2 linked regions of the Lactiplantibacillus plantarum genome follow. The protein of the gene in region 1 interacts with the protein of each later gene in a pairwise test. Links are inferred from orthologs where the notes say so. Each region holds a gene or a part of one and is shown in the gene's direction. Other genes may lie near its edges.

The links. Proteins that work in one complex are often made in the same cells at the same time.
Region 2: the proteins of tsaE (region 1) and rlmB interact in binary tests that used the Escherichia coli proteins (3 or more experiments, as listed by UniProt). The link is inferred for Lactiplantibacillus plantarum from one-to-one orthologs.

Annotation. Positions count from the first base shown.
Region 1 is NZ_CP039121.1:2,558,048-2,566,116, reverse strand. What follows is about bases 2,118-4,965. They hold tsaE (tRNA (adenosine(37)-N6)-threonylcarbamoyltransferase complex ATPase subunit type 1 TsaE), read left to right. Parts: upstream 2,118-3,234; coding sequence 3,235-3,696; downstream 3,697-4,965. Other genes in these bases: E5260_RS12120 (3'-5' exonuclease), read right to left, coding at 4,441-4,965; E5260_RS12125 (GNAT family N-acetyltransferase), read left to right, coding at 3,702-4,217; pta (phosphate acetyltransferase), read left to right, coding at 2,148-3,125; E5260_RS12140 (uracil-DNA glycosylase), read left to right, coding at 2,118-2,124. Also shown: E5260_RS12150 (LURP-one-related/scramblase family protein), read right to left, coding at 1-423; E5260_RS12145 (Cof-type HAD-IIB family hydrolase), read right to left, coding at 447-1,316; more of E5260_RS12140, read left to right, coding at 1,432-2,117; more of E5260_RS12120, read right to left, coding at 4,966-4,977; E5260_RS12115 (exodeoxyribonuclease III), read right to left, coding at 5,040-5,804; E5260_RS12110 (Gfo/Idh/MocA family protein), read left to right, coding at 6,126-7,028; murB (UDP-N-acetylmuramate dehydrogenase), read left to right, coding at 7,200-8,069. UniProt on the Escherichia coli protein: Required for the formation of a threonylcarbamoyl group on adenosine at position 37 (t(6)A37) in tRNAs that read codons beginning with adenine.
Region 2 is NZ_CP039121.1:2,700,401-2,703,391, reverse strand. It holds rlmB (23S rRNA (guanosine(2251)-2'-O)-methyltransferase RlmB), read left to right. Parts: upstream 1-1,098; coding sequence 1,099-1,884; downstream 1,885-2,991. Other genes in the region: E5260_RS12750 (sigma-70 family RNA polymerase sigma factor), read left to right, coding at 2,977-2,991; E5260_RS12755 (YacP-like NYN domain-containing protein), read left to right, coding at 1,886-2,431; E5260_RS12765 (Mini-ribonuclease 3), read left to right, coding at 717-1,127; cysS (cysteine--tRNA ligase), read left to right, coding at 1-715. UniProt on the Escherichia coli protein: Specifically methylates the ribose of guanosine 2251 in 23S rRNA.

The DNA of each region.
Region 1 (8,069 bases):
ACACAGTGGTTCTGTGGATTGATCAGTAATTGCTAATTCAAATGCTTCACCGTTAGTGGTGACAACTGGTCGCATCGTCATGATTAATTCAGTACCATGATAAACGCGGTAGTTTTCGGCACTCAAGCTTCCCATGATAATCCAGCGAAGCTTGCGAACATAGAGCATTTCATGCCAGAAGCCCAGCGTTTTACTAATAGAACCGACGTTTTGACGGTTATAGTATAAATCGAATTTTGGCAACAATCCGAGGGTTGTTTGTCGAATTTCGGCAAGTAGCTCACCTTGGATCGCGTATAAACTGAGCGCGTCTTGGCGCCGCCCCCACCGACCAACTAAGAGATAGTGAGATTGGTTGTGCGCATCGCGAACAATCCGGGCACCTTGGGCGAAGCTATTGCGGCTGAAATATAATTTACGCATCTTCAACCTCCGTTTTCCGGAAACTATTGTTTGGCAAGCACTTCTAAGATTGCTTTGCCGACACCATCGTTGACATTTGTATCAGTGATATAGCGGGCCAGCTGTTTGACTTCGGGACTGGCATTACCCATAGCGTAACTTACGCCAGCTAATTCGAGCATGGAGACGTCATTATTATTATCACCAATCGCCATGACATCGCTCATTGGGGTATTCAGCATATTCGCATAGCGCTCGACTGCAATCCCTTTTTGCGCATTAATATTATTGATTTCGATATTTGATGCGGATGAAGATGTGATTTTGAGGGACGAATGTTTTGCCAGAATTTCATCACTAAGGGGTTTTAGCTTAGCGGGCCCTTCTTCGCTGAAAGCGATAATCTTCATGACATGCTTAGTTGGATCATCCAATAACTCGTTATAGTTGTCCACGTAATTGATGTCCATAAGTTCTAAGCGGGCTGACGCGAGCGATACCGCAATTTTGAACGTTGTATCTGGATTCAGGTTAGTTAGGAGATGTGCAATTTGTTCGATTCGCTTGGCTTTACTGTTAGAGTAAATACCATCGTTGCCTACGACTTCAAAATAGTAACCTTGTGAGGTTAGCGTGTGAAAAACGGTGCGGGCCACGCTATTGGTTATGGGCACCATGTCGAGCATTTTGCCAGAAGCGTCGTATACTTCGGCACCGTTTAACGTAATCAAAGGTGCCGTGATGCCTTGAGCGGCCAGTAGTGGCTGAGCTTCAGAAAATCGGCGGCCGGTGGAGACGATAAAGTGCACGCCTTGCTGTTGTGCTTGACGGATGGCATTAGCGTTAAAATCGGAAACGACCATTTCATTGTTGAGTAACGTTCCGTCCATATCAGAGGCGATAATCGAAATCATGTTGTCACATCCTTAGTTGTTTTAATAATTACATTCTAACATGTTTACGTCTGAATACAGAATTATTATCATTAGTGGTTTTGGTTATGATACAATAAAACGAGAGGTGTTAAGGATGAAAGCGTTTATTCACACGGACTGGTGGGACGTCTTAAAACCAGAGTTTGAGAAGCCGTATTACCACCAATTACACGAATTTTTGAAAAATGAATACCGAACGAAAAATATTCACCCAGATATGTATAATATTTTTCAGGCCTTTGAATGGACGCCATTTGCTGACACGAAGGTCGTTATTTTAGGTCAGGATCCGTATCATGGTCCTGGTCAGGCACACGGACTGAGTTTTTCAGTGTTACCGGGCGTGGCAGTGCCCCCATCACTAGTCAATATCTATAAAGAATTGCAAAATGATGTTGGGTGTACGCCCGTCAACCACGGTTACTTGGAAAGTTGGGCCAAGCAGGGAGTCTTGTTATTGAACTCCGTGCTGACTGTTCAAAATGGTGTGGCCTTTTCACACGCTGGTAAGGGCTGGGAACGACTTACGGACGTTGCCATTCAGCGTTTATCGGAACGATCGACGCCGGTTGTCTTTATCTTGTGGGGTAAGGCGGCTCGGTCCAAGATTAAGCTGATTGATACCCAGACGAATGTCGTGCTACAAGCACCTCATCCGAGTCCGCTTTCAGCTTATCGCGGATTCTTTGGGTCCAAACCATTTTCAAAAACGAACATTGCGTTAACATCCTTCGGCGAACAGCCAATCAATTGGCAGTTACCAGAGCACGTCAATCTTGAGCATTAATTAATTTATTGGAGGGTTATCACATGGATTTATTTGAGTCATTAGCACAAAAAATTACTGGTAAAGATCAAACAATTGTTTTCCCTGAAGGAACTGAACCCCGAATTGTCGGTGCGGCAGCGCGATTAGCTGCAGACGGCTTGGTTAAGCCGATTGTTTTAGGTGCAACGGACAAAGTTCAGGCTGTGGCTAACGATTTGAATGCGGATTTAACAGGCGTTCAAGTCCTTGATCCTGCGACATACCCGGCTGAAGATAAGCAAGCAATGCTTGATGCCCTCGTTGAACGGCGGAAAGGTAAGAATACGCCAGAACAAGCGGCTAAAATGCTGGAAGATGAAAACTACTTTGGCACGATGCTCGTTTATATGGGCAAAGCGGATGGGATGGTTTCAGGTGCAATCCATCCAACTGGTGATACGGTACGGCCAGCGTTACAAATTATTAAGACCAAGCCCGGTTCACACCGAATCTCGGGTGCATTTATCATGCAAAAGGGTGAGGAACGCTACGTCTTTGCTGACTGTGCCATCAATATTGATCCCGATGCCGATACGTTAGCGGAAATTGCCACTCAGAGTGCGGCTACTGCTAAGGTCTTCGATATTGACCCGAAAGTTGCGATGCTCAGCTTCTCAACTAAGGGTTCGGCTAAGGGTGAAATGGTCACTAAAGTGCAAGAAGCAACGGCCAAGGCGCAAGCTGCTGAACCGGAATTGGCTATCGATGGTGAACTTCAATTTGACGCGGCCTTCGTTGAAAAAGTTGGTTTGCAAAAGGCTCCTGGTTCCAAAGTAGCTGGTCATGCCAATGTCTTTGTATTTCCAGAGCTTCAGTCTGGTAATATTGGCTATAAGATTGCGCAACGATTTGGTCATTTTGAAGCGGTGGGTCCTGTCTTGCAAGGCCTGAACAAGCCGGTCTCCGACTTGTCACGTGGATGCAGTGAAGAAGACGTTTATAAGGTTGCGATTATTACAGCAGCCCAAGGATTAGCTTAAACGGTCACTTAGTTTGTTAAACGAGGGAAACTTCAGAGCTTGTACTTTGAAGTTTCCTTCGTTTTTTCTATAATAAGAACAGTTAATTTGGATGAGGAGTTGGAAGAATATGGAATCAATCACGGTAACGTCGCCGGAAGCAACCATGGCAATCGGGGCCAAACTTGGCCAATTAGTGCAACCTGGTGATTTAATCTTACTAGATGGTGATTTAGGTGCTGGTAAGACAACTTTTACAAAGGGGTTAGCAAAAAGCCTGGGCATTCCTAATAACGTTAAGAGTCCGACTTTTACGCTCATCCGGGAATATCGTCAGGGGCGACTACCGCTCTATCATATGGATGTTTACCGCTTGGAAGATGGCGGTGCGGAAGATTTAGGCTTAGATGAATACTTTGATGGTGATGGCGTTAGTGTTGTGGAATGGTCACAGTTTATTGCCGACCTCTTACCGACGACTTACTTGCGAATTGCAATTAGCCGGGACACTGATGCCGATGACCAGCGGGTAATAACCTTCAAGCCCATTGGTGAACACTATCAACGACTGGTTGATCAATTGAAGGAGTGACAACCATGGCAGAAGAAGTTGTTGATGTACGGCCTGCTGAAGTCGCGGATGCAGCACAATTATTAGCGCTACTAGCTCAGCTTGGACGTGAAAGTAATACTTTCACTGTTGATGAAGGCATTGAGGATTTGAGTGAAACGGATGAACAGGCGCAAATTGAGCGTATCAATGGCACAACGACCAACATTATTTTCGTTGCGACATTAGATTCACGGTTGATTGGTGTGAGCACCGTGCAAGCTAGTACGGATTTTAGTGCGGCGCAAGGTGAAGTTGGCGTAGCGGTACTTAAAGAATTTTGGGGCATGGGTCTGGGGACTGCTTTGATTGAGGAAGTCTTAGATTGGGCGCGTAACTATAGCTCATTGGAACGCCTCGTGTTGACGGTCCAGTTACGAAATGTGCGTGCCGTGAAGCTGTACCAGCATCTTGGGTTCGAAAATTGTACGGCAACGAGCTATGATGTCGTTGACCCAACCGGCAAACGGGTTCCAGCTATTGATATGGGAATCTGGGTTTGAAATCCGGGATTCGCTGAACTGACGGCAAACAGGTTCTGATAGTAGATGGGCCGGAATTTAAGCGTTGACGAACCAGGTCTAACCGGCGACGGCTTGTGAATGATTGGCTCATCTCCCAGTCGGTTGGGGGAATTGATAAGCTGTCTACGAGTATTGATAATCGGTAGCGATGCGTAAACAAAAAAGTCCAGCATCTTATTGCTGGACTTGCATAAATTTAATTTTAACCCTGAACGCGAACGAAAGGTTTGAGTTGCTCAGTTCCAAAAGCTTGCGCTTCGGTGAGTAAAATGTTGGCGCAAGCTAGGCTGTCATCTAGTGCATTATGATGATGCTGCAGGTCGATATCCAGTGCTTGACAGACTGTATCCAGCTTGTGATTAGGCAATTCTGGATAGAACCGTTGACTGGTCTTGACGGTATCCATGGATAGGTACTCCGGCGCGCTGATGCCGTAGTGGGCAAGCGTATTGCGTAACACACCAATATCAAAAGGCGCGTTGTGCGCAATTACGAGGCGGTCGCGTTGGAAGAATGGTGCAATGTGTTGCCAAACGTCTGGAAACTTGGGCGCGTCTGCGACATCTGCTTCATGAATCCCATGAATTTGGACGTTCCGCCAGAAAAAATCGCTCTCTGGTTTGATGAGTGTGTAAAATTCATCGCTGATTTGGTTATTACGGACAACCGTTAGCGCCAGTGAACAAGCACTGTCGCGTTTCGCGTTCGCCGTTTCAAAGTCCATTGCGACAAAGTTCAAAGTTGCCACCACCGTTTCTAAAGAATAGGATTATCGTACAAAGAATCTCGTTAATTTTCAAGTTAATGGTTCGGAAGGATAATATCGAGTTCCACTGGACAGTGATCGGAACCAAAAATTTCATTATGAATGCGGGCGTTTAGGAGCTGACTGTCTAATTGCTGTGACGTAATAAAGTAGTCAATTCGCCAACCAGAATTGTTGTCACGTGCATGCCCACGATAACTCCACCATGAGTAAATGTCGGTTTGGTCAGGATAGAAATGCCGGAATGTGTCGGTATAGCCCGCTGCAAGGAGGCGGTCAAACTTGGTCCGTTCTTCGTCAGTGAAGCCGGCACTATGGTGATTGCTACGCCAGTTCTTCAAGTCGATGTTTTCGTGGGCCACGTTAAGATCACCACAAAAGATCAACGGCTTGTTGGCACTCAAACTGTTAATATATGTGAGAAAAGCATCTTCCCACTGTTGCCGATAGTCGAGACGTTTTAATTCACCGCCTGAATTAGGAGTGTAACACGTCAAGACGTAGTAGTCCGCATATTCAAGGGTGATGACGCGACCTTCGTCATCGAATTCTGGTACACCGATACCATAAGTTACATTGAGCGGCTCGTGTTTGGTAAAAATCGCCGTACCCGAATAACCCTTGCGCTCGGCATAGTTCCAGTATTGATAATAACCTGGGAAGTCCAGTTCAATTTGGCCCGCCTGTAATTTCGTTTCTTGTACACAGAAAAAGTCGGCATCGAGCTCATTAAAAGTCATGACAAAGCCGTGTTTGACAGCAGCACGCAGTCCATTAACGTTCCAAGAGATAAGTTTCACGTGAGTTTCAGACCTTTCAAGTAATTTACTCATATTGTAACACGGCAGCCACTGGTTATTTTAATGACAATTGAATCAGTGCGCCGTGATTAAAGCCAGACACGGCGGATAGATGTGCGATAGGGTGACAAAGCATGCTGGTGTCTTTGGTTGGCCTAGTTTCAGCGCGTCCGAGCGGGTATCTTTGGCTTTCAGTGATGGCACGTTTTTCCAGCTAACAATCACTGGCATGAATTGGACGCTGAATGATTTAAATCAGTGTGCCACGGAGCAATCAGTAGTAGCTAAAAGAAGATTGATGATAAAATTGGAGGAATATCGATGTTAAAAATTGGGGTCATTGGTTTAGGTAACATTGCTCAAAAGGCGTATTTACCCGTCATGGCGGCGATGCAAGACCAGTATGAATTTCATCTAACGACGCGTAATCCGGAAAAACGAGCACAACTAGCGACGATGTATGGGTTTCAACACACCCATGCGACCCTTGAGGAATTAATGGCAGTTAAACCGGCGGCCGTATTTGTGCATACTCCCACGGACACGCATGCAGCAATCATCAAGCAGTTGTTATTAGCTGGGATTCACGTTTATGTCGATAAGCCAGTCGCGACTGATCTTCAGGTGGTCCAAAGTTTGTATGATTTGGCTGCGGCGCGGCACCTGTTATTGACTTGTGGGTTTAATCGGCGTTTTGCTCCTTTTAATCAGCAATTGAAGGCATTGCCTGACAAACGGATGTTAGTGGCTGAAAAAGTTCGCGAAGTGGGTAGTCAAGATCCTGAAACGGCGGTTTTCGACCTGATGATCCACATGGTCGATACGGGGCTATTCTTGTTAGATGAACCACTTGAACACACTAGTGGTCGGTTGACGACGACGGCAACTGGCGCGTTGGCGCAAGGCTATTTGACGGTGCAGACGGCTCATGAGCAATTAGAAGTTATCACGAATATGTACGGTGGGGTCAATCTGGAACAAGTGACAGTCCAAACGACGGGGCAACGTGCGTCTGTGACTGATTTAAGTACTAAAACCGTGATGACGACGGCAACAACTACCACGACGGCTTTTCCGGATTGGACACCGACATTGGAAAAGCGAGGATTTGCACCGCTGATCCGTGCTTTTCTGACGGCGGTAACAACGCACGGGCCTAATCCAGTCGACCCAACTGGCGCAATTACCAGTCACGCGGTGTGCCGTCATTTATTAAGTGATTAAAAAGTGCTAAAATTAACTGATAGGCTTACAAATTTCAACCTGATTATATCGTTTCAATAGCGTTTCAATGCTGCGGTGCTTGATACGTCGGCCTAAATTAAAAACGCTATGCGGTTAAAGTGATTATTAACGTAAGTGAATTAAATCGAAACACGAAAGGAACTTTTCACCATGACCAAAGATGTCTTGGCCACTTTTCCAGCCATCGAAATTAAAAAAAATGAATCACTAAGTCATTATACGAATACTAAAACAGGCGGTCCCGCCGATTACGTTGCGTTTCCAAAGTCAATCAGCGAAACGAAAGCTCTGATTACGTTTGCCAATGAGCAAAATTTACCACTAACCGTGATTGGTAATGCCAGTAATTTGATTGTCAAAGATGGTGGTATCCGTGGATTAACGATCATTCTCACCCGCATGAAGCAAATTCATGCGAGTGGCACCAAAGTTGTTGCTGAAGCGGGTGCCGCAATTATTGCGACGACTAAGGTTGCTTGTGGGGCTAGCTTGACTGGTCTCGAATTCGCAGCTGGGATTCCCGGTAGTGTCGGGGGTGCGATTTTCATGAATGCCGGTGCGTACGGCGGCGAAATGAGTGAAGTTGTTGAAACGGTGACGGTTTTGACGCCAGCGGGTCAGCTTAAAACCCTGGATCATGACGAATTAGATTTTGGCTATCGCCACAGTACGATCCAGGACTATGATGATATTGTCGTATCGGTGACGTTTGGTCTCAAGCCAGGTAATCAGACTAAGATTCAAGCGCGGATGGACGAATTGAATACGTTGCGAGCAGCCAAACAACCGTTGGAATGGCCATCATGCGGGAGTGTTTTTAAGCGACCAACTGGGTATTTTACTGGTAAACTGATTCATGATGCTGGCTTACAGGGCCATCGAATCGGTGGTGCTGAAGTTTCTAAGAAACACGCGGGTTTTATTATCAATGTCGATCACGCTACAGCGACCGATTATATGGATATGATTCACTACGTCCAGAAAGTTGTATTTGAACGGTTTGGCGTCCATCTTCAGACG
Region 2 (2,991 bases), 140 kb from region 1 along the record:
TGAATTCCCACATCATGAAAATGAAATTGCCCAGAGTGAAGCGAAGACCGGCAAGACGTTTGCCAATTATTGGTTACACAACGGTTTTGTGACGGTTGGCGATGACAACGAAAAGATGAGTAAGTCATTAGGTAATTTTGTGACGGTTCACGATATTATTAAAACGGTTGATCCGCAAGTGCTACGGTTCTTCATGGCGACGACCCAGTACCGGCGACCGATTCAATATACGCAGGCCAACTTAGACGAAGCAGCTAATAACTTGGATAAGTTACGTAATGCTTATCGTAATCTCACGTTCCGGTTGCAAGATGCGACGAACGGGACGGATACTGCGGTGGCAGAACAGTTACAGACACTCATCACTAACTTTGGAACCGCAATGGATGACGATTTCAATGTTCAAAACGGGGTGGCTGCTGTGTATGAATTAGCTAAGTTAGCCAATGTCTATGCAGCCAAGGCAACGGTTCAAAAAGAGACGTTGATTGCCTTACAGGAGGCATTAGTGCAGTTGACTGGCGTCTTCGGCGTCACTTTTGAAACGGCTAATGCGACGCTGGCTGATGACGCGATTCAAGCACTGATCGATGAACGAGAAGCTGCTCGTAAAGCTAAGGATTTTGCTAAGGCCGACCAGATTCGTGATGATTTGAAAGCTCAGGGGATTATTTTAGAAGATACGCCTCAGGGTGTGCGGTTTAGAAAGGAATAATATGCAAGTTGATTATCAACAATTAAACGGGATTGCACTCGCGTACCTCGGTGACGCGGTGTATGAACCGTTTATTCGCCAACATTTGATTGAAAGTGGTTTTACTAAAGCCACTAAGTTGCACCACCACGCGACCCACTATGTTTCAGCCAAAGCGCAAGCGGCACTGATCGAACGGATGCAGGCCGAAGAAGTTTTAACGCCAACTGAAGTGGACGTTTTTAAGCGTGGACGGAATGCCAAGAGTCATACGTCGGCCAAACATACCGATGTCGTCACTTACCGGATCTCAACCGGTTTTGAAGCCGTTTTTGGGTATTTACAATTGACTCAGCAGGCGGACCGAATTGCAGAACTGGCACAGTGGTGTATTAAACAAGTTGATGAAGGGAGGGTTTCCAGTGTCAAATAACGAACAAGACCAAACAGCAGCTGACTTTGTAATCGGGCGGCACCCCGCCATGGCAGCAATCAAGAGTGATCAACAGATCAACAAAGTCTTTATTCAAAGCGGTCTACAGGCCGATGTACTGAATGACATTGCCAAGATTGCGAAGAAACGTAATTTGATCGTACAGTACGTGCCGAAACAAAAGTTAGACCGTTTAACCGACAACGCCAACCATCAGGGGGTAGCTGTGGGGGTGGCTGCTTTTGAATATGCCACCATTGATGATTTATTTGCTGTTGCTAAGGCTAAGAATGAAGCGCCATTTTTCTTGATCTTGGATAATATCGAAGATCCCCATAACTTAGGTTCGATTATGCGGACGGCCGATGCAGCTGGCGCCCATGGCATCATTATTCCGAAACGGCGCGCCGTGGGGTTAACCAGTACGGTTGCCAAGACGTCAACGGGGGCTATCGAACACGTGAAAGTTGCGCGGGTGACGAACTTGGTTCAAACGGTTAAACAATTGCAAGAAGCCGGTCTGTGGATCTTTGGGACTGATATGAACGGGACGGACTACCGACAGTGGGATGCTTCCGGTGCCGTTGGTTTGATTATTGGTAATGAAGGTAAGGGAATTTCACCATTACTTAAGAAGAGTGTGGACGAAATGTTGACCATTCCAATGATTGGTCATGTTCAAAGTTTGAATGCCAGTGTGGCGGCCAGCCTTCTGATTTATCAAGGCTACACGTCCCGGCATCCACTGGGAAAATAAGATGAAACAACAATTATTGATTGTCGATGCTTACAATATGATTGGCAACTGGCCAGAACTCAATCATTTAAAACAAACGGACCGGTTGCCGCAAGCTCGTGACGAGTTAATTAGCATGTTGACTGAGTATAAAAAAATTACGGGCCTTAATATTAGCCTGGTTTTTGATGCGATGTACGTTCCGGGTAATTCTAAGAGTTATCGCCAAGCTGATCTTGAGATTATTTGGACGAGTAAAGACCAGACCGCTGACAGTTATATCGAAAAGTACGCGGGTGAAAAGCAATCGCGAGTACTTCAAGTGACGGTTGCGACTAGTGATCAGGCAGAACAATGGGTAATCTTTTCGGAAGGTGCATTACGAGTACCAGCCTTGGAATTACGACACCGCGTCAAGACTGCGCTGAAAGATGTGCGTCATACTGCCGTGCGCACCCAGGATTTAGGTGCCGTTCGTAAATCACCCTGGAATGATGATCAATTATCGGCCTTGGATCAGTACCGCCAACAACTAGAACGCAATCACGTTAAACATCATCACAAGTAATTAGGTGGTTGCCGCGAGCGTGGGTTGTTTCTAAATCGTCATAATTAATATTTAAATTTTGCAAAAGATAACCAGTGGCAATTTAAGGCTCGAAAGCAGTTCTAGTATTAAAATATCTAGTAATCAAATGCCCCAGTTCAGCTGCTGTTCACTAGATGTTAGGATGGCTTGTCATAACAGTTTTGGTGTTATCGGAGTTTGCGCTGGCGATTGCATTAATCGGTTGGTTAGACAGCGCAGTGGCTTCTTGCAACTCCAGCGGACGCGCGTACTCGTCGCCAACGGGCTTAAGTAGGTCGCACTTGTCTTTGGCGTTAGCAATATTTTGATATTACTAATAATTAGTGCGATATGGCACTATTAGGTTGATGAATAGGACGATCATAGTAGTTTTGATAGCCGCGTATAAGAGGATTTCTGTGAGTGCTGAGGTGGCTGAATTGAAACGTTCGTTCGCTTGTGACGGCACAATTAACCCGGTATATTAGCATTACAGATGCTCAGGGGTGCAGTTTCTGAAACTAGTCAGAAGCGAGGAATGTCACGTGAATGAACAGCAA